4 regions of the Providencia sp. 6390 genome follow, and region 1 is predicted to be linked to each of the others. Evidence: predicted binding sites of a transcription regulator. Region 1 holds the regulator's gene; each other region holds the start of a gene.
What was found. Region 1 encodes LexA, which represses DNA repair genes until DNA is damaged. Its sites were predicted from a motif close to TNCTGTATGTACATACAGNA; they were not measured.
Positions count from the first base shown of each region.

Region 2: AC3Z9T_RS10800 (metal-dependent hydrolase) is a predicted target of LexA. The motif match lies at 6,575-6,594, and genes of this name have one in related genera.
Region 3: mutH (DNA mismatch repair endonuclease MutH) is a predicted target of LexA. The motif match lies at 2,992-3,011, and genes of this name have one in related genera.
Region 4: sulA (SOS-induced cell division inhibitor SulA) is a predicted target of LexA. The motif match lies at 6,101-6,120, and genes of this name have one in related genera.

Region 1 covers NZ_JBYVYL010000009.1:185,882-193,775, forward strand. The annotation lists gene AC3Z9T_RS17900 (fimbria/pilus outer membrane usher protein) at 1-1,435, opposite strand, end outside; gene AC3Z9T_RS17905 (fimbrial protein) at 1,526-2,122, opposite strand; gene zur (zinc uptake transcriptional repressor Zur) at 3,228-3,749, shown strand; gene lexA (transcriptional repressor LexA) at 3,906-4,523, opposite strand; gene AC3Z9T_RS17920 (diacylglycerol kinase) at 4,640-5,014, opposite strand; gene plsB (glycerol-3-phosphate 1-O-acyltransferase PlsB) at 5,140-7,614, shown strand.
Region 2 covers NZ_JBYVYL010000004.1:247,385-255,278, reverse strand. The annotation lists gene AC3Z9T_RS10830 (metal ABC transporter permease) at 1-486, shown strand, start outside; gene AC3Z9T_RS10825 (metal ABC transporter permease) at 479-1,345, shown strand; gene AC3Z9T_RS10820 (FdhF/YdeP family oxidoreductase) at 1,397-3,685, opposite strand; gene AC3Z9T_RS10815 (fructosamine kinase family protein) at 4,052-4,921, shown strand; gene AC3Z9T_RS10810 (YniB family protein) at 4,967-5,506, opposite strand; gene hxpB (hexitol phosphatase HxpB) at 5,756-6,421, shown strand; gene AC3Z9T_RS10800 (metal-dependent hydrolase) at 6,610-7,185, shown strand; gene AC3Z9T_RS10795 (L-cystine transporter) at 7,366-7,894, shown strand, end outside.
Region 3 covers NZ_JBYVYL010000003.1:93,275-101,168, forward strand. The annotation lists gene leuD (3-isopropylmalate dehydratase small subunit) at 1-517, shown strand, start outside; gene AC3Z9T_RS07820 (hypothetical protein) at 507-758, opposite strand; gene sgrR (HTH-type transcriptional regulator SgrR) at 1,001-2,689, shown strand; gene mutH (DNA mismatch repair endonuclease MutH) at 3,231-3,914, shown strand; gene AC3Z9T_RS07835 (hypothetical protein) at 3,901-4,203, opposite strand; gene AC3Z9T_RS07840 (helix-hairpin-helix domain-containing protein) at 4,344-4,589, opposite strand; gene AC3Z9T_RS07845 (alpha/beta fold hydrolase) at 4,995-5,861, shown strand; gene AC3Z9T_RS07850 (sphingomyelin phosphodiesterase) at 5,896-6,804, opposite strand; gene AC3Z9T_RS07855 (acetoin reductase) at 7,555-7,894, opposite strand, start outside.
Region 4 covers NZ_JBYVYL010000002.1:84,347-92,240, forward strand. The annotation lists gene AC3Z9T_RS05485 (CoA-binding protein) at 1-270, opposite strand, end outside; gene AC3Z9T_RS05490 (methylglyoxal synthase) at 371-829, shown strand; gene helD (DNA helicase IV) at 868-2,922, opposite strand; gene yccS (YccS family putative transporter) at 3,045-5,222, shown strand; gene AC3Z9T_RS05505 (TfoX/Sxy family DNA transformation protein) at 5,306-5,908, opposite strand; gene sulA (SOS-induced cell division inhibitor SulA) at 6,139-6,660, shown strand; gene ompA (porin OmpA) at 7,016-7,894, shown strand, end outside.

The sequences.
Region 1 (7,894 bases):
GGTCGAGGAACTGAGACATATTCATATAATTCTTTTCAGAAAAACGATAGCCTGCAAAAGTGAGCTGACTATTAATTTCATCAAATTGCTTAGAGTAGGTTAAATTATAAGAATTACCGGTAAGTGTACGATCATTATCTAGACTACCCATTTTCGCTCTGGAAACGTTAATATTTCCAGATAACACACCAAATGGAGCAAAGTCTCGACCAAAACCTATCGCCACATTTTGGTATTCAGAAGAGCCTAATAAGCCACCATAAATAGTAGTATTATTTGTCGCCCCCCATGACAACGACCCTAAACTGAATTCGGGACCATGTGTATTGTGCTCATCTTTCGTTGGCTTACCCACTACAAATTGGTAAATAAGTTGCCCTGGACGTGTCAATGTACCGAGTTTAGAGGTTTCGACTTTGAAATTACTGGTGCTTCCATCCTGTTCTTGAATAGAGACATCCATTGTACCGCCACCAAATGAGTTAACATCTTGGATCCTGAATGGGCCTGGGCTCACTTCTGTTTGATAGATAATACGACCATCTTGTTTCACAATAACGGTCGCATTTGTTTTTGCAACACCCGCGATTTCAGGTGCATAGCCCTGCAAGCGAGGAGGAAACATCGATTCATCCGTCTCTAAGCTTGCGCCGAGGTAGCGGAAACTATCAAATAATGTCGAAGATAAATATTGCTCACCTAATGTTAAGCGAGAGCTTAATGAACGTATTGCGCGGTAAGCATAGATCTGATTCCATGCCCAAGTGCGGCTGCGCTTATTCAGCTCACCATTTTGTGATTGCCAATCAGCTCTTAAGCGCCATGAACCATAGTTGGCTCCCATCGTACCCGTAGCCGTTAGGCCTGTTTTCGTTCCTTTATTATTACCTTGTTGCTCTTTTACCAAGCGTCCGGTTGCATTATAGTCAATAAATGCACCGGGAATACCGTCGTCCCAACGCGTTGGCGGATCCCAACTAGGGTCATCATATTCCATATAAGCCTGAGGGATCCTAATTTGTAAGGTATTTTTCGCTAAGTTACCTTGGAAGCTCATCTCAGGTACGCTACGAATATCTAGGCATTGCCCATCATTTAGCCATGTGATTTTGCTATACCAATCTTTTTTCAAACCCAATAATGGGTATATTTCAGGTGTAATACAGGCTAAAGACTCTTTATTGTTATAAGTAGGGATGAAGAATGTGACTGGCTCTTCTGCCAGTATTTTGACTTTATTAACTTCAAAGTCTAAAGAATAGTTACCCGGCGGTACATAATCAGCATGAGAAAATTTACTGAAGTCGATATTTTCAGTACTGTCATTATCCAAAAAGTCAGTATTAAAATCGACGGCTTCCTCTGACCATGCAATTATTGGCATCAATATTAAAAGCATCAATTTGGTAATTAATTTTAATTTTATGCTTTTCATATCACTAAACCATCAATCAAAATTGAAAAAATAAAAATGATAGGTCATAAACATATGGCGTATTTGCGCCATATGTTTTCTAGTCAAAGCTTATTGGTAGATAATTTTGAAGTTAGCTACAGTGTCAAAACGACCAGTCGTCGCTTTCTTAGCTGGGTCTTCATTACCTTTCACGTAGGCTTCAAAGTGCATAGTCGTTTCTGAGCCATCACCATTGCTCAGTGCATAACCATCACCAGTGCCTGGGAATGCTTTACCAAACTCAACAACTTTGCTTGCACCATCAGTGATGATGATACCGGCGTTTTCAACTTTGCCACCTAAACCAAGTAAGTCACCAGCGAAACCAGTGAAACCTGACACAGTAGAACCTGTGAAAGTGATTTTTGCGTTTTTGTACGTTTCAGTTGAGCAGTTTTTCAATACGATATCGAAAGGACGGCTATCTGAACGGAACTTACCAGAAGTGAGTTCGTGCAATGCGATTTCACCGAAACGGACCGTTTGATTCAGATTGTTATCATCAATTGAGCAAGGAACATCATTGATAAAACCGTTAAACTTGATAGTACCTTGCGAACTTTCTGCTGGTGCTGGTGCTGCGGGTTCATCTGCTGCCACAGCTACCATTGAAACACCCATGCTCAAACCTAATGCTAGACTTACCGCTAATTTATTGAATTTCATAAATATTTCCTTTTTTATATAGGAAGACACTTCCCCTAACTCGATTTATCCTGCAAACAAATAAGTCATTAAACTGACCATCCATGAATTTGGAATTAATTCAGTGTTCCTTGCTGTACTAATACCTTTTTTGAGTAGAGGCTTTTGAATTAATAAATTAAATCCATTTAACCTATATTTTTATAAAAAATTAAAACTTCACAGATTTCCGCATTCCATTATTTACAACCTAACTTTCCTCTAGTGCCATAGATTCAATTTTTAGTTAGATTCAAAACTTATTAATTTTGATATAGAACAAAAAAGTCTATTTCATCTAGCTACGCGGATATTTTCTATGGTCAATTCTACATAATCAGTATTTATTGTCAAAATACATACACAAGTAGCGTAATGACAGATTAATATTCTAGTAAATTAGATATTGCGAAGATTAACGCTAATAATGGGTAAAATTATATATATCAGTAGTGAGACTTAGAAAAATTTATATAAAACCGTAAATTTCTATTTATAAAAATTAAAAAATATTTCAAAATTCAATGAAAATTCCATGGGGATAAAAAACTATAATTTCACTTATAATGAAATTAAAACTTAAGTTAATGATTGTATTTTGATACTAAAATTCTTTTTCATAGATTAAATTCGTTTTTTTATTTAAGTAATATATTCACAGTAAGATAATTCCCAATTAAATTATCAACCAAAAGTAACATTCTGTTTCACCAGAATGTAGATTTTTAGTTAATTTAATGTGTGGGAATGTTTATTTTATGGCGTGAGTATTATTTACTAGAATTACATTTGATACAGTAATGTTAATATTCCGATATGAAATTTATCTTTTTATATTTTTGCAGAAAGGTTTTTTATTAACCGTGGATGATTATTATCATTTTGAACATTATTTTTATCGTACAGCTAAAATGTGCTTTACTCCGTCCATATACTTTTAATAATTCACGTTTCAGCTAACGGAATGGCGTGAGTGAACACCATCACCATACCTTAACGAAAGGTACTGTAGATTGAAGTATGAAGAGTATAGATATGGTAAACTACCCTCAAACAGCAATGACAGTTTTGAGTAAGGCTCTTGACCATGAAAAAAATGAATGAAGAAAAATTGCTCGCAATGGCGGAGCGGTTATGTGAAGCACGGGGTGTTAGACTCACATCACAACGGGAAACTGTTTTACGCTTAATCGCCAAACAGCATGGAGCAATCAGCGCCTATGACTTACTTGATCTGCTTCGTGAAGTCGAACCGCAAGCGAAGCCCCCTACGGTCTATCGAGCTTTAGAGTTTTTAATGGAACAAAGCTTTATCCACAAAATTGAATCAACCAACAGCTATGTGATCTGCCACCATTTCGATAACCCAAGCCATATCTCGGTTATGTTGATTTGTGATCATTGTGGCAGTGTTGCGGAAAGTGATTGTGGGGCAATTGAAGCCGCCATTTTAGACCTCGCTAAACAAAATCAATTCCAACTACGCCATACTGTGGTAGAAAATCACGGGTTATGCCAAGCTTGCAGTGAAATCGTCAGTTGCCCAGATCATGAACATTGTGATCACGATCATGAACAACAATCCGTAAAAACAAAGAAAAAACATTAAAAAAAAACGATTTGATAGGCGACATTAAACAGACACAGATCACTGACCCATAGGGGTTTGAATTGAAAAATACCCTTCTATATCGCAGGCAGATCCCCAAAAGCAATAATGGGTACAATCTGCCAGCAACATTTTAATCATCTTTGCAGTGCGATATTAGCACCACTCACCATTACGGATCACACCCACCGCTAACCCTTCAATAGTGAAGTTTTGCTGGCGTAAATCAACAATAATAGGCGCGAACTCAGCATTTTCAGCGATTAATTCAACGCGGTTTCCTTGCTGCTTGAAACGCTTTACTGTTACTTCATCTTCAATACGTGCAACCACAACTTGCCCATTATGAACATCTTGTGTTTTATGAACAGCTAAAAGGTCACCATCCATAATTCCAATATCTTTCATCGACATGCCATTTACACGCAGTAAAAAATCCGCATGTGGTTTGAAAAGTGCTGGATCAACTTGATAATGGCTCTCTATATGCTCTTGGGCTAATAATGGCTCACCCGCCGCTACACGACCAATCAGAGGAAGCCCTTGAGTATCATTTTCTTCTTCAAGCAGTAAGCGAATACCGCGAGAAGCCCCAGAAACAATCTCAATTACCCCTTTACGCGCTAACGCCTTAAGATGCTCTTCTGCCGCATTAGGCGAACGAAAGCCAAGGCTTGCTGCTATTTCAGCGCGTGTAGGTGGCATACCCGTCTGAGAAATGTGATCGCGCACCAGATCATAAACCTGCTGTTGTCTAGCCGTCAGTGCTTTCATCTCGTTCCCCTGTTTGTTTATACAGTCAGACTGTGAGTATATACAGGTAAATGAAGATTTGAAACACTTAAATCACGCAAGTGCCACATTTGTCGAGACCAACCGACACTTTAAGACTAGCCAGCGAGATAACGCTGCCACAACACGGTGGCCCAAATGACAAGTGCCAGTCCAATAGTGATAAATACTGCCGCTGAACCAATATCTTTTGCTCGCCCCGATAATTCATGATATTCACTGCCTACACGGTCAACAACGGCTTCAATCGCACTGTTAATTAACTCAACAATAGCCACCATGACGACAGAACTAATCAGCAATAGTCGGTCGATATAACTGACGTCCAAACATAAAGCAATAATCACCGCAAGGATCGCTGCAACGGCTTCTTGGCGAAATGCAGCTTCATTTACCCATGCCGCTTTTAATCCTTTAAGGGAATACCCCGCAGCCTTAATTACACGCGTGAATCCCTTAGTTTGGTTTGCCATATTTATTCCTCAAAATTACAAACGTTCATTATTTTTTGCGGTCAAAGTTAACTGTCAGTAACAGATTTGCCAGTTGATTTCTGGTATGCTTGCAAGGCATTGTTAACAAGAGGCTATAATCATTTATGTCACTATGGCGTAAAATATATTACAACACGTTGAATTTACCACTGAAATTACTGGTAAAGAGTAAATTAATTCCAACGGACCCAATTTCAGAGCTTGAGCTGGATACCAGTCGGCCCACATTATATGTGCTGCCTTACCATTCCAAGTCTGACCTTTTAACACTACGTCACCAATGCTTATCTATCGGCTTGCCTGATCCTTTAGTCGATAATGACATCAACGGGACCAAACTACCTGCTTACGTCTTTATTGATGACGGCCCGCGGGTCTTTCGTTACTACTCTCCAGATCCGCGTAAAGAGTCGGTAAAAATATTTCATGCCTATCTAGACTTACATCGTAGCAACCCGAATCTTGATATCCAGCTACTGCCTGCGTCTGTCATGTTTGGTCGTGCTCCGGGGCGTGAGCGTGAAGGGCATACCCCTGCGCCACCATTACGTTTACTCAATGGTATTCAAAAATTCTTCGCCGTCATCTGGCTTGGGCGAGATAGCTTTGTGCGTTTTTCACCTATTGTTTCAATGGGGTTAATGGCACAAGAGCATGGTACAGATACCATTATCGCCAATAAACTGGCTCGCGTAGCACGTATTCATTACTCACGCCAACGCCTTGCAGCTGTCGGCCCGAAACTTCCTGTACGCCAAGAGCTATTTAACAAGCTATTGACCTCAAAAGCGATTGAGAAAGCGGTTGAAGATGAGGCTCGCAGCAAAAAAATACCTGTGAAAAAAGCCCAGCAAAATGCCATCAATATGATGGAAGAGATTGCGGCTAACTTTTCTTATGAAGCAGTACGTCTTACCGACCGTGTGCTTGGTTGGACTTGGAACCGTTTGTATCAAGGGATCAACGTTCAGCACGCGGAACGTGTGCGCCAATTAGCGCAAGATGGCCATGAAATTGTTTATGTTCCATCACATCGTAGCCACATGGATTACTTACTGCTTTCTTACGTTCTCTACCATCAAGGGCTAGTTCCACCGCACATTGCCGCTGGTATTAACTTGAACTTCTGGCCCGCGGGGCCAATTTTCCGCCGCTTAGGTGCATTCTTTATTCGCCGAACGTTTAAAGGAAACAAACTTTATTCAACGGTATTCCGTGAATATCTGAGTGAGTTATTTGCGCGCGGTTACTCGATTGAGTATTTTGTCGAAGGTGGTCGTTCACGTACTGGTCGCTTGCTAGAACCAAAAACAGGAACATTGTCGATGACCCTGCAAGCCATGTTACGTGGTGACTCACGTCCTATCACTATCGTGCCTATTTATATTGGCTATGAGCATGTTATGGAAGTGGGAACCTACGCCAAAGAGTTGCGTGGTGCGGAGAAAGAAAAAGAAGGCTTTTTCTCGATGATCCGCGGTTTGCGTAAATTACGTAACCTAGGACAAGGCTATGTCAACTTTGGGCAACCTATTTCACTCACTCAATATTTAACTAAACACGTTCCTCATTGGCGTGATTCGATTGATCCTATCGAACCGCAGCGCCCAAGTTGGTTAAACCCCGTTGTCGGCGGTTTGGCTGATAACATCATGGTCAATATCAATAATGCAGCAGCGGCGAATGCGATCAACCTTTGCTCAACCGCATTACTTGCTTCACGTCAACGCTCGTTAACACGTGAGCAGCTGATTGAACAAGTTGAATGTTACCTGCAATTATTACGCAATGTGCCCTATACCGCAGATGCCACAACGCCAAATAAAACGGCTGAGCAACTGTTAGAGCACGCACTGCAAATGGATAAATTTGAAGTCGAAAAAGACAGCATGGGGGATATCATTATTCTTCCTCGTGAAAATGCGGTTCTAATGACTTACTACCGTAACAATATCCATCACTTGCTGGTACTGCCATCACTGATCGCCAGTATTCTGCTGCACAATGAACGTATTAGTCGTCAAGAGATCCATTATCAGGTTGGGCAAATTTACCCATTCCTCAAGGCAGAACTGTTTATGCGTTATAACAGTGAGTCGCTGACCGAAGTGGTTGATACCTTGATTGATGAGTTAGCCAGCCAAAAATTAGTGTGTTTAAAAGAGGACGATATGGTGGTATTAAATCCACGCCGCATTCGTCCATTACAGCTATTAGCCGCAGGGGTTCGAGAAACCTTGCAGCGTTATGCAATCACACTGTCTTTACTCAATGCTAGCCCTGAAATTAGCCGTAATACATTAGAAAAAGAGAGCCGTATGTTAGCTCAACGTCTTTCTGTATTACATGGCATCAATGCGCCTGAGTTTTTTGATAAAGCCGTATTCTCAACGCTAGTCGAAACATTGCGCGAAGAAGGTTATATCGATAACGATGACAATGATATTTTCACCGCAAATGCGAAAAAGCTATACGCCGTGATTGCTCGCTTAATGTCGCCAGAAATACGTTTAACTATCGAAAGCGTCAGCCAGCCAGAAGAGCGTTCTGCTGAGAAAGAAAAAACATCAGAAAACTAGCAGTAAGAGTTTAAAAGAAACAAGGGGTAATGTAGATCACATTACCCCTTTGATTAAAATGAAAAAATCTCACTTTAGAATGACAATTCCTAATACACATTCCATATTATTCCAATAAAATAAGACCAATAAGATGTAACATAAGTAGGCGACAAGTACGAACGAACGCAGTCAACCACACCTCATTTGAAGTATGACCAATATTAGAAAGTTATCTCAATTGATAATAAATTCTCCTTCCTTGATTAATTCCACTATCTATTACTTCTTATTTAATCCA
Region 2 (7,894 bases), on a different contig from region 1:
CTGCAAGTTGAAATTATTATTGCAGTTTCATTTATTGTACTAGTGGCACTGTGGAAAGACTTACTGGCCGTGTTTTTTGATGAAAGCCATGCACGTTCAATCGGTTTAAATCCCCTGCGTCTGAAAATTATTTTCTTTACCTTATTAAGTGCGTGTACGGTTGCTGCATTACAGACTGTTGGCGCTATCTTAGTGATTGCAATGGTCGTTACTCCAGGGGCAACCGCTTATTTATTAACAGATCAATTTAAGCGCCTACTCGTTATTTCGGTTGCGATTGGTACTGCCACCAGCGCTATTGGCGCTTACGCAAGCTATTTCCTGAATGGTGCGACGGGTGGATTAATTGTTACATTACAAACAATTATTTTCTTGCTGGCATTCTTTTTTGCGCCAAAACATGGTGTTTTTGCATCGCGCCGAAAAGCAAAACGCGAAGTTGAAAAATTGCATAAAATAAAACAGCAGGAGGCGGCAAATGAGTGATTTTATTGACTTACTGACAGCGCCTTTTATCTTCCCTTTTATGCAAAAAGCCATTATCACGGCAATGGTTACCGGTGCAGTATGTGCTATTTTGTCATGCTTTTTAGTGCTAAAAGGTTGGTCACTAATGGGAGATGCTATCTCCCATGCTGTATTACCCGGTATTGTTATTGCTTCAGTTGCGGGGATCCCTCTCGCTATAGGGGCTTTTGCATCAGGGCTATTTTGTGCCTTCGCGACCGGTTATTTAAAAGAAAATAGTCGCATCAAAGAAGATACCGTGATGGGTATAGTATTCTCTGGGATGTTTGCCCTTGGTTTGGTTATGTTTGCGAAAATTGATACCGAGCAGCACCTCACACATATCTTATTTGGCGATATTTTAGGAATTACTGATGCTGAGTTTACACAAAACTTATGGTTTGCAGGTATTACTATTGCAATTATCTTACTAAAACGTAAAGATTTTATGCTGTATTGCTTTGACCCCAATCAAGCACGTGTAATAGGGCTCCCTGTTAAGCTGATCCATTATGGGCTGCTATCATTACTGGCTTTAACGATTGTTGCTTCCCTCCAAGCGGTGGGGATCATCTTAGTTATTGCAATGCTAATTTCGCCGGGTATTATCGCCTTCGTACTCTGTCGTAGTTTTGGTTGGATGCTCGTTGTTGCTGTTATTGCCTCTGTCACCTCAAGTGTGATTGGCACTATTGTCAGCTTCCATATTGATGGTGCAACAGGCCCTTGTATTGTCATCACTCAAGCTGTCTACTTCGTTATTGCCCTAGTCTATAACAAATTGGTATTGGCTCGACGAAAAGCCAAATTACCCAAAGAGAAACTGCAAGCAGCCTAACTCGTATTGAGTACAAAAAAGCCACCATAATGGTGGCTTTTCCATGGTTTATTACGGTGCAATATCAACTTTTTCGAGCACAATCGGGATATTTTTATAAGCAGGGATCCCGCATTGTGGATCAAAGTTATCCAATGCGATTAAATTATTGGCTTCAGGGAAATATGTCACCACACAACGATCTGCCATATCATAAATCACGACTTGTAAGTTATCTAAACGGCGATGCGTACGTTTTTGGTCGCTATCTAATGCAATAATATTGACTCTATCACCAGCGGCTAAATTCTGCTTCTTAGCTTGTGCTTCACTAATAAACATCACATCCCGCTGACCAAATACACCACGGTAGCGATCATTTAATCCATAAATTGTAGTGTTGTATTGGTCATGGCTACGCACCGTTGCCAATACTAATTCACTATTTACCGCTGATTTTGGATCTTCAATAACACCTTGAGTGGTTAGGAAATTTGCTTTGCCTGATTGTGTCAACCAACGACGCTCTGCTGCTGCATTGGTTAAATGAAAACCACCCGGAACACGAATGCGTTCATTGTAGTCATCAAAACCAGGTAGCACAGCTTCCATTGCATCACGAATTTTATCGTAGTCATCGATAAACTCGTCCCACTCTACTTTTGTGTTTGGTAACGTCGCTTTTGCCATCCCAGCGACAATTGCACACTCTGATTTTAAATGTGGACTAGCTGGTTTTAACTTGCCATGTGATGCATGAACCATCGACATAGAGTCTTCCACCGTGATGCTTTGTGGTCCTGTTTTTTGCTCATCTCGTTCAGTACGGCCTAATACAGGGAATAAAAAGGTATTTTTTGCCGTTAATAAATGGGAACGATTTAGTTTAGTCCCAATATGTACTGCTAAATCTAATTTCTTCATTCCTTCATAGCAGGCATCTTTATCTGGCATTGCGACCGCTAAGTTACCTCCCATACAGATTAAAGCATTCGCGGTTCCCTCAGATATTGCTTGCATACTTGCAACGGCTGCGTGGCCAAATTCAGCAGGTGGCTTAAAGCCAAAGCGTTGTTCAAGTTTATCTAAGAAAGACTGACTTGGTTTTTCAGTGATCCCTACCGTACGATCGCCTTGTACATTTGAGTGACCACGCAATGGGCAAATACCAGCGCCTTCCCGCCCGATATTCCCTTTCAGTAGCAATAAATTAACAAGCTGTTGGATGTTTTGCGTACCATGCTGATGCTGAGTAATGCCCATTCCATAACAAATGATGGTATTGTTAGCTTCAATGTACAGCTGAGCAATTTGTTCGATTTGCTCTTTTGAAAGCCCACTGACACGTAATATATTTTCCCAACTGGTCGTCATCACATCATGCTTAACCGCATCGAAGCCAACAGTATGTACTTGGATAAACTCATTATCTAGTATTGATGGCTTGCCTTGGGCAATTGCAGCGTCATCCTGTTCAAGCACGCAACGAATGACACCTTTCATTAACGCAGTATCACCGCCAATTCGTACTTTATAATAATGTTCAGCTAATGGCGTAGAATCAAGAGTGAGCATCTCCGCCGGATCTTGCGGGTACTCAAATCGTTCTAGCCCGCGTTCCTTTAATGGATTTATGGCAATAATTTTTGCACCGCGTTTTGAAACTTCACGCAGTGAGCTTAACATTCTTGGGTGGTTGGTTCCGGGGTTGTGCCCAATACAAATAACCAGATCGGCCTTATCAAAATCCTCTAACAATACCGTGCCTTTTCCAACACCAATAGATGCCGCTAGCCCGACACTGGTAGGCTCGTGGCACATGTTTGAACAATCTGGGAAATTGTTGGTTCCATATTCCCTAGCAAATAACTGATATAAAAATGCCGCTTCGTTCGATGTCCGGCCAGAGGTATAAAACTCGACAGTATTAGGGTTTGAATACTTAGTTAAGCATTCTCCTACTTGCTTAAATGCCTCATCCCATTCAATCGTTTCATAATGGTCTGTTTGAGCGTTATATTTCATCGGATGGGTTAAACGACCTTCGTTTTCTAAATCATAATCATCCCATTTTAATAATTCAGATACAGAATGTTTGGCAAAAAATTCAGGCGTTGTTTTTTTTGATGTTGCTTCCCAAGACATGGCTTTCGCACCATTTTCACAAACATCAAATGAAGCATAATGTTTAGGATCAGGCCATGCGCAGCCAGGACAGTCAAAGCCTTGTGGTTTGTTCATTTCAAACATGGCAATAATATCGTGCCCCACGTTCATTTGACCACGAATGGCTTCAGCGACAGCTTTTACTGCTCCCCAGCCTGCTGCTGGGCCTGTATAATTTTCAATTTTCTGTTTCATTTTCATTACTCTTTCAAATTTAAATATGGCAAAGAATAAATATCAAATAATTACATTCTAATTATGATTTAAAATAATTTAATTATATTCACATGAAAATATAGCAAATAATATTAATTATAATAAGTCATTATTTAATCTATTTTCTGTTGATTATTCATTTAAAATAAATAGTCATTTTTGAATATTTAATTATGATTAATTATCAGTAATAATTGCTTCATTATTGTTCTTAATCTAATGTTGCAGTAAGTCACTGATTTCGTGATAGGCTCTTCTTTTTAAATAATTATTGCTGTTAATTTCTAAACTGTCGCTATAGAATCGAGTTAGTGAAGACCAAAGCAGAGCAAAGCGAGGTGAGTCATGTGGCAAGCAATGTATCGTTTATTAAGCGAACACTTGGGTGAAGCAGAATTCCATAACAAAGAGATCCTTTCTGGGGGTGACATTCATCACACGATGAAAATCGATTATGGCCAACATACCATCTTTGTAAAACAGAACCTGCGCGAATTTTTACCTTTGTTTAAGCAAGAAGCTGAACAACTGGAAATGCTTGCTAAAAGTAGCACTATCACTATTCCCAAAGTTTATGGTGTAGGAAGTAATAAACATCATAGTTTTTTGCTCCTCGAATATTTTCCTCTCAAAAATTTTGACTCAACCAATGCATGGCGTTTTGGACAACAACTTGCCCACCTTCACCAATGGGAAGAACAACCAAGCTATGGTTTCGATTTTGACACTATGTTAGGCACTATCGTGCAACCAAATGGTTGGGAAAAGCGATGGAACTCTTTCTTTGCTGAGAAGCGTATTGGCTTGCAACTACAATTAGCCGCAGAAAAAGGTATGGTATTTGGTGATATTCAGCGGGTTGTCGACGTTGTTAAAGAATGTTTATCGGGCCATCAGCCACAGCCATCATTGCTACACGGCGATTTATGGCCAGCTAACTGTGCCATGACTACTGAAAATAATGGCCTTTTATATGATCCTGCTTGCTACTGGGGTGATAGGGAGTGTGACATCGCCATGCTTCCGCTCTACCACGAGTTACCAATACAAATCATTGATGGTTACCAAAGTGTATGGCCGCTACCCGCAGGGTTTATCGAAAGGCAGCCGATTTATCAACTCTATTACTTACTTTGCCAGTCAAATATCTTTGGCCTTGAAAAAAGTTATTTGCATGCACGCTCTATTATTGATGAATTACTTGGTGATAAGTGATAAATGCGTTGGCCCAACAGGTTTGCTGGGCCAATCAGCCATGACTTACCAATTCAGTAATTTCAAAGCAAAGTAAATTGCAACCCCTAACACAACCGGCCAAAAATAAAGAATAAAGAACTGGGTGAAAATAGTGTGACGAGGGATAGTGACTTTTGCCTCAAGTTCTTCTTTCGAAATATCATTACCCTTCGCTTTTTCTAAAATAACGTGATCTTCAAGGCTTTCACGAATAAATTTAATTTGTCGGTACATACGCAAACCTGAGGCACTCAGCGCTAGACCAACAAAAATAAAAATAAAGATCACCATAAAACCAATATTAGCCCCTGAAAAGCCCTCATTAACATGAGGCACAGGAGAGTTATTCCAAAATATGTTCAAAAATGGCGTACTTTGACGAGTCATTTCTGCCATAAGTTTGATAAAATCATTGGCTACTGCATTAATCCCTTCGCCTTCTAGCCCTTTCATGCCTGCAAGTTTTACCAATGAAGCTAAAGTTGAAATCAATGCCACAAGAAAAACAATCCAACCGAGTATACGTTTGCCGATTGCGACATAACTTGCAGTCTGGTAATTCATTATTAATCCTCAAAAATTTTCTTTATAACTAATCATAACTGAATTTTTGAAAAGCCACCAAATTTACATTGTTAAATAACACTCAAATAACTATTTTCAGATTATTTAACTCATTAATTATTCAAGCTATTAACAAAGAAAGCTGCTCAGATATATATAATCAGCTACTGACTTGCTACAATGCCTTGTCTCAATAAAAGGCTGGCCGTTACAAGTTGCCTTACAAAACGATATGAATGGAGTTTTGATATGTACCACAACTTATCCATCCAATCCGTTATTTTTGATATGGATGGCTTGCTGATTGATTCGGAGCCTTTTTGGGCACAAGCTGAACACGAAGTTTTTAGTCAATTAGGTTTAGATCTTTCTGTTGCTGATAAATTGCCTGATACATTAGGCTTACGTATCGACCATGTGGTTGAGCTTTGGTATCACGCTTCACCATGGCAAGATTATACCCTTAAACAAGTTGCACAAATGATTATTGACCGTGTAATTAGCCTTGTTGAAGAGCAACGCCCTCTCCTTTCAGGTGTGCACCATGCCCTTGAACTTTGCCGTTCGATGGATTTACGTATCGCTTTAGCTTCTGCGTCACCGCAATATATGCTAGAAAAAGTCCTGAATTTATTTGAAATTCGTGATTATTTTTCCGCTGTTGTTTCTGCCGCTGATCTACCGCACAGTAAACCACATCCTGAAGTTTATCTAAACGCGGCCGCCTTACTGGAAACGAAACCTATTCATTGTGTCTCATTAGAAGATTCATTCAATGGTATGATCGCGGCCAAAGCAGCTCGAATGCGTTCGATTGTTGTCCCAGATAAACAACACTTTAACGACCCACGTTGGGGTCTTGCAGATGTGAAATTATCTTCCCTTGATCAATTGACTGAAAAATACCTACGTTAATCATTATTTAGCGCCTTTTAACTCATCCCTATCATTTATTGATAGGGATAGAGCACAAAAGTATAAAACTCTAACGTTATCGACTAATAACTAAGAGTTTTTTTCATTTTTAGCCCTATCATATTCTTTTTAAACACTTTATACTCCCTACATAACTGTATAGATAAACAGATGGTAATTTATCCACCATGACCGCTGAAGGGCATCTGCTATTTTCTGTCGCCTCATTAGTAATGGCACATAAGCTAGAACTCACACCTGAGCTTGCTCAAGGTGATTGGCTGCATATGGTGCCTGGCGTGTTATTGGGTGCACTATTACCTGATATTGATCACCCTTCTTCTATACCTGGGCGGCTACTGCGTATCTTGTCATTACCTATTTCAAAGTTATGTGGCCATCGTGGCTTCACTCACAGCTTAGTTGCTTGGCTGTTACTTCTCATTACTTGTTATCAGTGGTTAACAGTACAATGGCCAATTCCAAATGATTTACTTCAAGCATTTTTACTTGGTTATATCAGTCATTTAATTGCAGATATGCTCACACCTTCAGGTGTACCTTTCTTATGGCCACTACCTATGCGCTTCTGTTTACCTATTTTGCGTGGTAAATCCAACAAACGTGCCGAACGCTTTATTGCTATCGCATTGACAGTTTGTGCTTGTTTGCTACCTGCCAGTTATCATTTTGACTTATATAGTCAATTTGAGGGCATTATAAAATATATTCATAATCAACTAGATACGCATAACTCAACATAAGTGTCAGTTTTGTAATATACTGTAAGCATTAATCATCATAAGTTATTACTTTTCAGTATAAGAATTGTCAATTATCTACTGATAACATATAACCAGTTGTTAGGATGAGCTAATCCCTTATAACCTTTAAGGTTTGCAGCGCTAATAACATAATTCAAAAAACTGCGATTGGAGTTCGGAATGAATATTCCTTTAATAATTAATGTGCTTGTCTTTATAGCACTGCTGGCACTGTTAGCAAAACTCGGGGCTAAGGGCTGGAGCCTGTCGAAAAAAGTATTAGTTGGTTTAGTTTTCGGTGTTGCCTACGGTGTTGTCCTACACCTAGTCTATGGCAACGGTCATCAAACAGTTAAAGACTCCATTCTTTGGTTTAATATCGTTGGTAATGGTTACGTACAGCTATTGCAAATGGTGATCATGCCGTTAGTTTTTGCTTCTATATTAAGCGCCGTCGCGCGTCTACATAAAGCGTCTTCTTTAGGTAAAATCAGTTTCTTGACAATTGGTACACTACTACTAACCACAGCTATTGCAGCACTGATTGGTATATTAATGGCTAACCTATTTGGGCTAACCGCAGAAGGCTTGGTTCAAGGACAACAAGAAACGGCTCGCCTAGACGCTATCCAAAGTAATTATGTTGGAAAGGTCTCAGACTTAACCGTTCCACAGCTAATTCTATCATTTATTCCTAAAAACCCATTTG
Region 3 (7,894 bases), on a different contig from region 1:
TTTGCAGAAAGTTACCCGTACAGGTTTTGGTCAACATTTGTTTAATGACTGGCGCTTTCTAGATGATGCAGGTCAGCAACCTAACCCAGATTTTGTGTTAAACAAGCCTGTATTTAAAGGTGCGAGCATCCTACTGGCACGTGAGAACTTTGGCTGTGGCTCATCAAGAGAACATGCGCCTTGGGCATTAACAGACTTTGGTATTCAAGTCGTAATCGCACCAAGCTTCGCTGACATCTTTTACGGTAACTCATTTAATAACCAGTTACTGCCAATTAAGTTGAGCGAGCAAGAAGTCGATGAGATGTTTAACTATGTGAAGCACCACGAAGGCTGCCAATTTACTGTTGACTTAGAAAATCAAACTGTAAAAGCAGGCGACAAAACTTATCATTTTGAAATTGATAGCTTTCGTCGCCATTGCATGATGAATGGCCTTGATAGTATTGGTTTAACATTGCAGCACGCAGAGCAAATTAGCCAATATGAGCAGAAACTCCCTTCTTTTATGCGTTAATCATTAAATTCGCAATCACCAGACGCCTGCAATAATCGCAGGCGTGAGGTTGTTGACGAAGCGGGATAAAAGCGTGGTTTTTCCCGCTCCGTGTTATCAGCCGAAAATCAATAAATTGATTTTCCTCGTTGATTTCAAAAACCTTAACGACCGCCGACAAACAAAATACGTTTGTCAGCAGTCTGACGCCTGCAATAATCGCAGGCGTTTTTATTGCAAAAATAGTGAACAAACCCGCCATGCCATGCTAATCTAACGCAAAATAAGCCCTATTATTTTTAGTACTATGGGGAAGAAAGCATCATAATAAAAACAATAAAAAAGCCGATAACCTAAGCTATCGGCTGGTAAATTACCATTACTCAATAATTCGGGGAGTCAGTCTGCCAACTGACAGACCTAATGAGCTACTTACTGATACCTATTATCAATGGGATATTAGGAAATAAAAATTGATGTAATCATTTCCGGAGTTCCCCTTTTATGTCTAGTTCTCGTCTGCAAACACAATTTGTTCGCCTCTGGCAACACTTTCAGGGACAAGACAGTGAAACCACATTGCAACATATTGCAAATACACTGTTTTGCTCTCGTCGACACGTTCGTACATTACTCAATAATATGCAATCTCATGGATGGCTAAGCTGGCAGGCAGAAGCAGGTCGAGGAAAACGATCTACTCTACTTTTCCATGTTAATGGCTTAGAACTGCAACAAGCTCAAGCAGAACGTTTATTAAAAGAGGAAAGTATTGAAAAACTGGTCGCATTAGTCGGTGATAAAGAAACTATTCGCCAGATGGTGCTTTCCGAACTTGAGCGCAGCTATCGCCAAGGTAAAAATCTATTACGTATTATCTACTACCGTGATTTCCCTAATTTGCTGCCGGGCACACCGATACGACGCTCTGAAATTCATTTAATGAGCCAAATATTTAATGGGTTAACGCATATAAATGAGGAAAAAGGGGAAGTCGAAAATGGGATTGCTCATCACTGGCAAGCAATCAGTGATACCGAATGGCGTTTCTATTTAAGACCTGCCATCTATTTTCATCATGGGCGAGAAATGTTAGTCGATGATATTATTAGCTCACTAATGCGGTTAAGTCGTTGTTGGCCACTGTTCTCTCACATCAAATCAGTGACATCCCCAATGCCTTACGTGATTGACATTCAATTAAGCTCAGTAGACAAGCAATTACCATTACTATTAGGTAGCCCTCATGCGGCAATCCTTCCTAAAGAGTGGGAAAGCCTTGAAAATTTTGACAAACTCCCTATTGGTACCGGCCCCTATTTAGTCGAAAAAAACCTACCTCAAAAACTCACCATTACTGCATTTGATCGCTATTTTGGTTATCGAGCGCTCCTGGACGAAGTCACCATTTGGGTAGTCCCTGAGCTTTCTGAGCAAATGGTGTGTACCACATTAAAAATGGACAGTGATAGTAAGCCAAATGATTCACTAGAAAGCCGTATGGAAGAAGGTTGTTACTTTTTATTGATGGATCAGCGTTCTCAGCTATCTCAACGCAGTGATGTCCGTAAATGGCTGTGTAGCTTTTTGACTCCAATAAATTTATTAGCCCACTGTGAGTCCTTTTATCAACGACACTGGGCACCTGCTTATGGTTTATTGCTTCATTGGCACCATAGCAGAATGCTAACACAACTACCAAAGCCAGATGATCTTACTCAGTTGACCGTCACCTTCTATCAGCACCACCATGAATTCTATGCAATCAGTCAGATCATGAAGCGTGTCTTAAAATCACAAGGTATTGAGTTAAAAATACAAATTGTCGATTATCAACAATGGTTTAATGGCGATGCAAAAAGTGATATTTGGTTAGCAACTGCCAACTTTTTTAAACCTCTCGATTTTTCTATTTTTGCCACTTTGTATGAAATTCCGCTATTACGTCAATGCTTAAGCAGTTCTCTCAACGAAGAGTTAATCAAGTGGCGAAATCAACAACTAAATGTTGAAGCTTGGTGTGAAAGTCTTGTGGATTCACAGATTTTTCACCCTATTTTCCATCACTGGCTAGAACTACAAGGCCAAAAAACCATGCGTGGAGCTCGAATGAATACCTTTGGTTGGTTCGATTTTAAATCTGCATGGTTTAAGCCTACTGAAGATAATACACAGAAACCTGAGAAGTTATGAACATGACGGGTGAATAATAAGGATGTTATTCACTTTTTCTGTGGATATCTATGTTAACAACCCGATAGTAATCAGGGTATATCCCTGAAGAGCATTTGATACACAAAATAACATATTTTATTAAACCCTAATAAATCATATAGATAAGACAATTTTTAGTAAGTTATGCACTGTTTATCTTTTCGTCTTTATTACTTAGGAGTTCAAGTGAGTAAAGATCAAACAATGTATGATTTATCCACAAGGAATGTACTTAACTTATTCATTTTATGTGATGAAGCTCAACAAAATGACTAAGTCAAGCCTGTAAATACACACAGTGATTAAAGTTTTTCACAGTTATCCAATAAAGCTGTGGATAACTCAGTGTATGACCCTGTGATTATCATGGGATGAACGTGAATAACCTATTTCTTGCCATTTATGTATTTTTATTAAAGCCTATTATTATCTTATATATCAATAAATTAAAAATATCTTATAAAAAGTGATATACTCAGAAAACCTTGTGGATTTTTTTTGGCTATTTTTTCATCTCATCATGCAATTTACACCACCTTTACCACCTGAAAATGAATCTGTACTGATGGCTAGAGCACAAGCTCTCGCAGGTTATACACTTGGCGAGCTAGCAAGCTATGCAGGCTTACCTATTCCTCCTGATCTAAAACGTGATAAGGGCTGGGTTGGTATGCTGCTCGAGTATTTTTTAGGTGCAACAGCAGGTAGCAAACCTGAACAAGACTTTGCAAATATCGGTGTCGAATTAAAAACCATCCCAATTGATCGCAATGGTAAGCCACTTGAAACAACTTTTGTTTCTGTTGCCCCTTTGACAGGCAATAGTGGATTAACATGGGTAAATAGCCATGTCTACCGCAAACTTTCACGCGTACTTTGGTTCCCTATCGAAGGTGAACGACAAATACCGCTTGCCGAGCGACGCATCGCTAGCCCATTATTGTGGAGTCCATCCCCTTTGGAAGAAAAATTATTACGTCAAGATTGGGAAGAGTTGATGGATTTAATCGTATTAGGGAAAGTCGAGACAATTACTGCTCGGCATGGACAAGTTTTGCAAATACGCCCAAAAGCAGCAAATAGCAAAGCACTAACAGAAGCGATTGGTGAGTCAGGACAAATAATTATGACGCTTCCTAGAGGTTTTTACCTCAAAAAAGATTTTACGGCCCCTCTTCTCGCAAGGCATTTTAATATTGATTAATTGAACTTATCATTAAGCTTGTAACATTTCCTTGCTCACAATGCTGGATAATCACAGGAATACCGGCTGAAAATGCTACGTCAATAATATTAAACAATTTTTTATTATAGTCGCCTTCGACTAAGCCCAAAACAGAAATTTTCTTGCTTACTGTAGGCCCATCAAATAATGTAATAGCAGCAATTTTTCTTGGTACTCCTTTATAACTTTCACATAAATCAGAGAAGTGACTGAGCCTCTCGGTTCCTGCTACCGTTACTATTATCATAAATAAAATAAACTTTGCCATTCTATTAAGCATAGTTATAAAAACTTCAGTGAGTTGATTTAACTCAGCCTAAATCAAATAAATTAGTATTTCAGCTAAAAATAATAAGTAAGCATTAATTAAAAATAACAGTGATAATCTTTTAATTATGTTTCCTCACTTTATTTTTCTTGAAGTGAGCTCTGAGCTGCCGCTATCGCGCCTTCTATCGCTTTTTTTGCTTGGGGACTATTTTTCCAACAACTTGAACCCGTTAACGCAGCACCTGCAACTAAAATTTCTTCATAAGATGCTTGGCTCAACTGTAATAACGACGAAAACCCCATTTGTTCAAGACGGCTAATAACGGTTGGTCCAACACCTTTAACTGCTAGCAAACATTGTTTTTCTTCATCAGAGAATCTCATCGCCACTCCTATTTAAAATAATATACTCTTTATACTTCAAGCTTCTGGGGTATTGTTTGCGCTCAGCCAGCCGAGTCTATGTTCCTCACCTATCTTAACTTTTTGACTACCTGTAACTCGGATTATTTAAAATATAATGATATTTTTAATAATTAGCTTTGCATTTAACAGGGTTATTCTTTTACTATACTCAAAATAATTCAAGATGTAGGTAGGCGACAGCGTTACAGCTTGAAGTATGACGAGTCTATAAACTCAGCGTGTTTCAATAATACTTGGTATTCGAAATCTTATATTGTGACCAATGTTCATATTTATATATCCTATATACCAATACAATACCACAACATAAAACATATTAAATTTGCATAATTCAAATTTTTGAGCCAAAGCTAGGACCCAGCAATGCAGACTAATCAGTTCGTTAATTCTCGACAATATTCAATTAAATTATCTGACAACCGTCATTTAAGTTGGTATGAATCTGGTCCTGTAACAGGTTATCCTGTGATTTTTTGTACGGGGGCTGGTATGAGTGGAAGATTAGGTTTTGGCCTCGAATTGCTGAGTAAAATGAATATTCGATTGATTGTTCCTGAACGTGCGGGACTCGGTGATTCTTCTATCGATCCACAAAAATCGTTGGCGAGATTTGCCACTGATATTGATGTTTTGCTCCGCTCACAACATATTGAACAGTATTCTGTCGTTGGTTTTTCCCAAGGCGCTGTATTTGCTATGGCTCTAGCATTCTATGGGCAACCAAACACACTATCTATTGTTGCTGGACAAGATCAATTTGACTACCCTGCGACAAGAGCCATATTACGTTCTGATATCATCAATATGCAAGAGCAGGCCAGAAATACCCCTGAAGCACTCTCCGATTGGTTACAAAAAAATGTAAGTGCGCCATGGCTACTGGCATTCATACTCCATTACAGCGCAGAGATAGATCAAGTGTTCTATAATGAACCTTCGTTTTTGCAAGCCTATACCGATTGTATGGAGCATGCTTTTCATCAAGGTAACTTAGGGTATGTACAAGACTTATTGATTTCACTTCAAGAATGGCTATTTCAGCCTGAAGATATCAACTGCCCAGTCTTATTATGGTATGGAAAAAAAGATGAAAGTACTGTCCATTCACCTGACTTCGGTAAAATACTTTCAACACGTTTTCCTCATTGCCAACATTTCATTTTAGAAAATGAAGGAGGCTCATTGTTATGGACACAGGCAGAACGCATTTTAACGCATTTAAACGTCTGATCGTATAGCTGCTACATCTCAGCCATGGCTGAAATTAATATAATTCAATTTCAGCCACAACAGGATAATGATCGGAATAGTCAAAAAATAGTTTATTATTATAATCATAACCATTTGGGGTTTTTATAACGCGTGTTTGTTCATTAATTGAAACCACATTTTTTGCAAAAATATAATCTAAATGCCAACGATGTCGCTCATCTGGCGAAGCTTCTCTAATAATATTATTGGTTGCAAAGTCCCATGATGGCTGTGGGTTAAAATTTTCAGGCTCTCGCCAACCAATGATTTTTAATGCCTGCTCATACTCATCAGAATCATAATCTATATTTAAATCACCACCTAAAATGATAGCTTGGTGGTCACTACTAGTTGATTTTTCTGCCCAATCAACCAATTGAGTTAGTTGTAACTTGCGATGTGAAGATGGGTGACTCATAATACAAAAATTATCATCGGATTGCATGTGTGTACCAATCACATTCACCACCTTGCCATCAATATCAATAACTGCCCTAACTCCCCCTCTAGCACTAAAACGATCTGCACCACACCCTGCGTCTTCAAATAGCTGATATTCACGATAAATAATAGGATGCCGAGACACGATAGTTATACCTGAGCTGACTTGCTGAATAATATCCCATCCCCCCTTTTTAGCATTCCAACAATTATTTGAATCACAATAAGATAATATCGATTCATTATATTGCGCTGCAACTGGCGTATGGTAGAAGAAGCCCAATTCACGCATACCAGATAGTAATTTTTTTTCGGAATGATAGTTAAAAACCTCTTGAAAAATAACAATATCAATATCCTCAAAGATATTGTCTTTTATCATTGCATTAATGCGATTATCTTGTGTCGATGCGCCAATGCTAAAGAAAGGAATGTGAAGCAAATAGACATTTAATGTCATCACCTTAATTGTATTTGACATATTTCATCCTTATTAAATAATTTATTAAAAACATCAATTCATTTATTGCATAAATAAAAACACCAATAAGTTAAAACTATTATTTATGTAATCTATACTCTAACCAATTCAAGTTACAGGGATTTTCGTTGAGATATAAGTGACTACGCTCAGCTAGCCGAGCCACCATAGACCTTCAACTTGAAGCATGAGGAATATCAGCCTTAATTATTCTAAACCATATATACATAACTGAATATATTATTTATTAATGTATTACTAGAAGAATTTTAACAGAGTTAAATTTAGTTTTTATTATTCAAAATAAATATTTACTTAAAATAGTTTATAATATGGTTAAGCAGTTAATTAATCACTAGAAGAAAAATAATTATGCAAAAAATCTATATTAGATGTTTTAATACGATTAATAGGGAAATGAAATTAAACTTTATTTAGTCATTTTTATTTTCTTATATAAAAATCACCAGTCACTGCATAAACAATTGACTAGTGTGAAAAATGTGGTGCTATACCTAAACAATGCTCTAACTAATTCGAGCTGTAACGAGGCAGTAAATGGACAAGCCACTAGTCACTGCATAAACAGATGACTAGTGTGAAAAACGCGGTGCTATACCTAAACAATGCTCTAAATAATTCGAGCTGTAACGAGGCGGCAAGTAAGCGAGTCGCTAGGAGCATACATAAGTATGTGACTAGTGCGAGTGAACGTAGCCAACAAAGTTACAGTTCGAAGTATGACGAGCATTAGCGATAGACAATACCGCCATCCGTTAATATCGACTGACCGGTGATGTAATCAGAATCATCACTCGCTAAAAAGGCTACTAAACCTGCCACATCTTCTGGTGTTTGTGCTCTGCCTAATGCAATACCTTCAACATACTTTTTATAGGTTTCACCTTTTGGTGCGCCAGTAATCTCAGCGAAGCGCTCATCAATTTCCACCCACATATCAGTTCCTACAATACCTGGGCAATATGAGTTCACGGTGATACCTGAACTTGCATATTCTTTTGCTGCAGCTTGAGTCAATGCACGTACAGCGAATTTAGTCGCTGAATAGACACCGAGCATAGCGAAACCA
Region 4 (7,894 bases), on a different contig from region 1:
CGCTTCATGAGCAACACCAACTGCCGCTTCTGCATTACGAAATACATCCACCATATCAATAGATTGTGGGATTTCACCCAATTTCGCATACACTTTTTGCCCTAATAGGGTTTGACCTGCCAATTTAGGGCTAACAGGGATCACGGTATAACCCTGCTCCAATAAATACTCCATCACTTCATAACTAGGACGATCTTTTTTATCGCTAGCACCAACCAGTGCAATCGTGTTAACGCTACGTAATATTTCTGCAATTTCTTGACTAGCCATCAAAATATCTCCCAAAATCAGTAAACTATTAACTCGCAATATGATATATCTGATGCCGTGTAGTGGCTCGATTGAGCCTCGCTAATTTTAAGGGAACTTCATGGAATCAACTACTCGTACAATAAAAACCCCTAAGAACATAGCTCTGGTTGCCCATGACCACTGTAAATCTTCACTACTCGCTTGGGCAACAAAAAATAGTGAACAACTTAAACCACATCAACTATTTGGAACAGGTACTACAGCTAAATTGATCACCCATCATACAGGCCTCAATGTAACAGGTATGCTAAGTGGCCCAATGGGAGGTGACCAACAAATTGGCGCCATGATCGCCGAACAAAAGATTGATGTGCTGATTTTCTTTTGGGATCCGTTAAACGCCGTGCCTCATGATCCTGACGTTAAAGCCTTATTGCGCTTGGCAACAGTTTGGAATATACCAGTGGCAACTAACCCTGCAACGGCTGACTTTATTATTACATCCCCTTATTTTAAGGACGAAATTGATGTTGTGATCCCTGATTACCAACACTATTTACAAGAACGCACAAAATAAACAGCTAAGGTGCCGACTCATATGTTCGGCACCATTCATTATGGTTTTTTCTGTCTAGGAACACCAAGTTGCCTCAATGTTTCAACAAACTCAGAAGGCTCATCTGGGTTATAAAGTAACCACACTTGCTGTTTTGCACGTGTCATCGCCACATACAATAAGCGCCGCTCTTCCGCATGCTCAAACTCTTCATGTTTAGGCAGCAATACCTGTTCCATCACTGATTCTCTAGGTGCAGCAGGGAAACCATCTTTGCCCTGATTCAACCCACAAATAATCACATGATCAGCCTGTTTACCCTTAGATGCATGAATAGTCATAAATTCAATGTTGAGCTTGGGCCAACGTGTTTTAGCTTTATTTAAAATTTCAGGGCGTAAGTAATGATAACGAGCTAAACATAAAATTGTTTCATCTTCAGTGATATAGCCACTCATTTTATCGAGTAAGCGTTCAAGTGCGTTTTCATATAATAAAATCACTGCTTTTTTATTACCTTTAACTAAGCTATTTAAAGGCTTATCTAGCTGCGTTGGGTTTTGCAAAATAAATCTATTAGCAATTTCACCTATCCTTTCATTAAAACGATAGGTGGTATCTAAAGCACATAGTGCTCCTTGGCCAAAATTGTGTGCAAAAGATGTGGTAAGATCGAGCTCTGCGCCACTGAAACGATAGATAGCTTGCCAATCATCACCAACAGCAAAAAGAGCGGTTTGTTTATTTTGCTGACGCAATGCTTGTAATAACCTGGCTCTTAGTGGTGAAATATCTTGAAATTCATCAACTAAAATATGTTTCCATGGGCTAATAAAGCGCCCTTTTTCAAGTAAATTAATCGCTTGATGAATCAATCCTGAAAAATCAATGGCACCTTCATCTTTTAAGGCGCTTTTCCACGCTTTTAATAATGGGGACATCAACCGTATGCGCTTTTGAAAAATATCTTTAAACTGCTCATCCGCAGCTTCGATCATCTCTTTTTGACTACCGCCATGCATACGCATTAAACCCAACCAACGCTCTAAACGGCTTACAACCTTTTTACTGATTTTTTCATCTTGCCAAAATTCACCTTCTGGCACTTCCCACTGTAATTCATCGGTCAGCCATTCACGCCACCCTTTTGCCTGTGCCTTTTTACTAGCACACTGCTCGCGCCATTCGTTAAGTAACAGCTCCCCTCGTTTTTGTGTATCCGTTTCCAGTTCACTGATCACAGGGGATTTATTACTGCCTTCTCGAATAATATGTAGAGCTAATGCATGAAAGGTTTTTGCTTCGATATCATCTTGATGCAAACGCTGTTGAATGCGCTCGTTCATTTCTTGTGCCGCTTTACGGCCAAATGCAAGTAAGAGTATTTGATCTGCTTTTGCAAGTCCTCTTAAAAGTAGCCACCCCGCCCTTGCAACAAGCACTGAAGTCTTACCACTCCCAGCCCCCGCAAGGACTAAAACATTATCTTCACCATTTATCACTGAGAGTGCTTGGCTAGAATTAAGCGGCGATGTTTCTACGTGTTGGAAAAAATCACTATAACGTGACAATATTGAATCACACCACTGCTCATTAGTACGCTGACGGCTAGCTTCGCCATCATTCAACCACTGCAAACAATACTGGTAAGCTGTAGCGCAGTTTTCAAATTGACTGACACGAGCTAAAGGTAGAGGAAGGGATGAAAACTGTTGCGTAATATTATTACGAAACGAGGCTAATTCACGCAAGCTGAACCATTGATCTTGCTGTGCTTGTTGCTGAATAGAGTTTGCGAGTGTTGCTAGAACTTGAGCACTAATCTCGCTCATTTCTATACTCCATTGCATCCATTTATCACTTAGATAATGATAAAAGCGCTGTGTTTGCTTCCACTCTGTTCCATGCAAACGGACAACTTGCTCATCTGCCAATTCAAACTCTAACTCCCCCCAAACAATCCCTCTTTTGCATCGAATATCAATTAACTGGTTAAAAGGGATGAGATATTGATGCTTTTCACCACTTACCTCAATGCCTGCATTTAATAAGCGTACCCGATTATAGGGATGCTGAGCCAGGCGCTGCCCAATCTGTGTTGATTTCAGTTCCATACACCTTGCACCTGAGTTATCCAATAATGAAAATGACGGCTGCTTGATTTCAGACGGTTTTTTATTACTTGCAAACAAGCTATCCTATATAGACTAGGGAATGTTTGTCTTTGAGGTACTTTGTGTTAACGCTGCTTACCAGTTATCGTCGTGTTCTATATAACAGCCATGCTTTATATTATATCCGAATATTGATTGCCCTGACAGGGACGACCCTCATCCCTTGGTTATTAGGTCAAGATCCCAAAGTCACCATCCCACTCACATTAGGGATGGTCGCAGCAGCACTGACTGACTTAGATGATAGACTAACAGGCCGTTTAAAAAACCTTGTCATTACCTTGTTATGCTTTTTTATCGCATCCGTTTCCATTGAGCTACTTTTTCCTCACCCAATTTTATTCTTTTTTGGACTGGCACTTTCAACTTGCGGTTTTATACTGCTAGGTGCATTAGGGCAACGCTATGCCACCATTGCCTTTGGTGCTCTATTGATTGCCATTTATACCATGTTGGGCGTTCCCATCTTTGATACTTGGTATCAACAACCTGCTTTACTGCTGACTGGTGCAGTTTGGTATAACTTTCTGACATTGATTGGCCACATCCTCTTCCCTGTTCGCCCTCTACAGGATGCAATTACTCAATGCTATCAACAACTCGCAGCCTATCTAGACGCCAAAGCAAATTTATTTGACCCAGACTTGGAAGATGACTATCAACAGTCTGTTTATGATTTAGCCCTCGTCAATAGCACGTTAGTCAGTACCATGAATCAAGCTAAAATGGCTCTACTCAGCCGGTTAAAGGGTGATAGAGGGCAGAAAGGAACTCGTACTACATTACAATATTACTTTGTTGCACAAGATATCCATGAGCGAGCCAGTTCATCACATATTCAATATCAGCAATTGAGCCGTACATTGCGCCATAGCGATATTCTATTTCGTTTTCAGCGTTTACTGACCATGCAAGCAAGAGCCTGCCAACAAGTCGCACAATCTGTGTTGTGGCGTAAGCCTTATCAGCACAATCCACGCTTTGAAGGTACTTTTAATTACCTTGAAAATTCACTTCAGCTCTTAAAGCAACAATCGCCTGCAATCCATGAAGTAAAAGCCCTTTATAACCTACTCAAAAATTTAAAAGGGATCGATGTACAGTTGCGAGGACTTGGCATTGAACAAAACTCACGCCAACAAAATATGAAACAGCTCGAGCAGCTATCTGATGAATCCCCTTCTGGTTTAAGTGATATTGTTGCGCGTTTCAAGCACCATTTAACACCAAAGTCGGCGCTATTTCGCCATGCGGTGAGAATGTCGCTACTGCTATGTACGGGCTATATTATTATTCAATTGTTTAACTTAGAAAGAGGCTATTGGATCCTCCTAACTAGCCTATTTGTTTGCCAGCCCAACTATAATGCCACCAAACGGCGGCTAGCCCTACGTATCATAGGTACTATTATTGGGATACTCATAGGGCTACCACTACTAAATTTCATTCCTTCAATGGAAGGACAACTGACATTAATTGTGCTCTCTGGCTTACTGTTCTTTGTGTTCCGAAGTAGCCAATATGCACAAGCAACCCTGTTTATCACTTTACTGGTGCTCTTTTGCTTCAACTTACTCGGTGAAGGATTTGAGGTCGCACTTCCTCGTATTATTGATACCTTAATTGGCTGTTTCATTGCATTCCTAGCTGTTAGCTTTATTTGGCCCGATTGGAAATTTCGCCAATTACCGCAAGTGGTACAAAAAACGATGGATAGCAACTGCCGCTACTTAGATGCCATTTTGCAACAATACTATCAAGGTAAAGATAATAGCCTTGAATACCGAGTAGCTCGCCGTGATGCACATAATAATGATGCTGAATTCGCCTCTGTTGTTTCCAACATGGCCACGGATCCTAAATCATACAAAGTGACACAAGAGCAAGCTTTTCGACTTTTATGCCTAAATCACACTCTACTCAGCTATATTTCAGCATTCGGTGCTCATCGAGAACAAATGCATAATGAAGAAAATCTCGCAATTTTAAGTGATGCAATCTGCTATGTAGAAGCATCGCTACAAGTTGCAACGCTAGATGCTTACTCAGAAGAGAAATCAGAACGTTTACGCGAGAGCATTACTCATCGAATTGACAATATTTCTGTTAATGACGATGAAAAAACAGGATTAATCATGGAGCAAACACGATTATTGCTAGAACTCATCCCTGAAATTAAATCCATGATGACACAAATTAATGCACCGATTACGCCTTCAAATAAACTAAATGCCATATAGCGCATAGAAATAAAACTGGTGAGCGGGTGCCAAAATTATCTTATCTGATGATTTTGGCACCCACGCTTTAATACCGATTAGCTTCACCCCACACTGTTGTACCAATTAATTAACTCTTGTTTGATTGGTGTTGGTAAAACAGCACTATGGTAACCTTCTATCGCTCCAGCCAAACCAATTAATAACTTAATCGTTGGAGGGAAACGCCCAAATTGTTTTAATTTTAAAAAACAGGCCTTAGCACCTATTTCGCGTAAATCCTCCGCTTTATGGATACCTATCTTACCGAGAGCCCTTTCAACTGACATATTCATATTAGGAAGATCTTTAATCCTTGTTACTACCGACAACTTTAGCTTCTGTTCCTCAACCGCAGAACGGTATGCTAAGTCGATACAGTGCATGAATAGCTCTTCGTTGTGCCAAATTTGGTCAGAAACTCGATAATAACGTAGCTCCAGTGGGATCCCTTTTTTACTGAAAATTAAGCGTTCTAATTTAATAGATTCAAAGTAACTTCTTGCAAACAAACATCCCCTCAAATAAAACAATCCCTCTAATGTAAGACCAATTATTGCATTATCAATAATGAGACAATCGCCACCAAAGTGATTCTTTCTTTTAATTTCCCCAAAACGTTTTAGTCTCTGGCCTAACCAACAATCATTTTTTTCCATTAAAGACATACACCCAAACTCCTTATGAGTATTCATCTATCTCGATCCTTGTGGCAACTATAAATATCCAAATTTAACAGGCAATTAGCGGAGCGATATTTTGAGAGAATCCACCAGAAACTCCAAGAATATTGCAGATAAAAACAACAAACTTGCGAAGCGCTTTGAAAAATTAGGCTTGATATTGGATAAATATACAGTTACTGTATATTCATACAGCTTTGTTGGCGAGGTGAATTATGGCTATCTATTCTTGGAACAAAACAACTGAACATTCTGTTAACCACTATACCCAAACTATGTCCTCAATAACGCAAATGGGCAATACACTGCAACAAGGTATGGTGAGTGAACTGGTCTATGATGAAAAGCACCCTATTATGGATTGTATTTTACTGCCAATGTTGCGGCAGTTCGGTATACAGTCACGCTGGCTGCTTTGGTTGAGCCCAAACAAAAAGCTTAGTCGTCATTGGTTAAAGCAATCAGGTTTGCCGACGAATAAAATAATGCAATTAAGTAATATGGCTTCGATCACAACAATTGAGGCAATGGAAAAGGCACTTAGAAGTGGTAATTACAGCGTAGTGCTAGGTTGGTTGCCAGACTTAAATGAACAAGATTTTTCTCGGTTACAAAGTGCAGCACAAGAAGGTCATTCTATTGGCTTTATTATGCGCCCACAAAAAACACATAATATCGCGGGTATCCATTCTGGACAGCAAAATAACCTAAAAATTCACTCTAACTATTATCACTAGCCAAGATTAAGAATATTCTTAGTAAATTTGACATTTGGATAAATCAGCTTAGGAAAGCGCCGAAAAAATAATTGAGATCAAGGGGATAGATTATAATCAACTCAAAATATGATTATGGTTATCTCTCTGATTTATCCGCTAAAAAATGTTTTTTTATAACGATTTTTGCTGCCTCTACTTGTATCTTTTTAAGTTCGTTGTAGACTTTAGCTTGTTAAGGTTATGGCATTATTTTTTACTTTTTATAAATTTTTGTAGATAATGTCAGCGAAACCTAGCAAGTATTTTAAACCAATGGCGAATAATAAGGCTCATTGAAGCCATGCCTATATTGGATGATAACGAGGCGTAGAAAATGAAAAAGACAGCTATCGCAGTAGCAGTGGCAGTAGCAGCTTTCGCAACTGTTGCGCAGGCAGCTCCAAAAGACAACACTTGGTATACCGGTGCTAAACTGGGTTGGTCTCACTATGAAGACACTGGTTTCACTCCAGTAGACCGTACTCAATCTGTAGGTAACAGTACTGACCGTGATACTTTCGGTGCTGGTGCATACGCAGGTTACCAATACAACCAGTACATGGGCTTCGAGCTTGGTTATGACTGGTTTGGTAAAATGAAATACAAAGGTGCTGGTAACAGCGGCGACCTGAAATCTATGGGTGTGTCACTGACAACCAAACTGAGCTATCCAGTAATGGATGACCTGGACGTTTACACTCGTTTAGGTGGTATGGTTTGGCGTACAGACGTTAAAGCTAACCAAGCTAACGAACCTAAGTACAAAGAAAACGACACTGGCGTTTCTCCTGTATACGCACTGGGTGTTGAATATGCAATCACTCCAAACTGGGCAACTCGTTTAGATTACCAATGGGTTAGCAACATCGGTGATAAAGACAACCTGGGCGTACGTCCTGACAATGGCATGCTGAGCGTTGGTCTAGCATACCGTTTCAACCAAGAAGCAGCTCCAGTTGTTGAGCCAGCTCCAGTTGTAACTCCAGCTCCAGTTGTTGAGAACAAGCGTTTTACTCTGCGTTCAGACGTTCTGTTCAACTTCAACAAAGCAACTCTGAAGCCAGAAGGTCAGCAAGCACTGAACGAACTGTATAACGAACTGAGCAGCATCGACCCAACTCAAGGTCGCGTACTGGTTGTTGGTTTCACAGACCGTATCGGTTCACAAAACTACAACCTGCCACTGTCACAAAAACGTGCTCAGTCAGTAGTT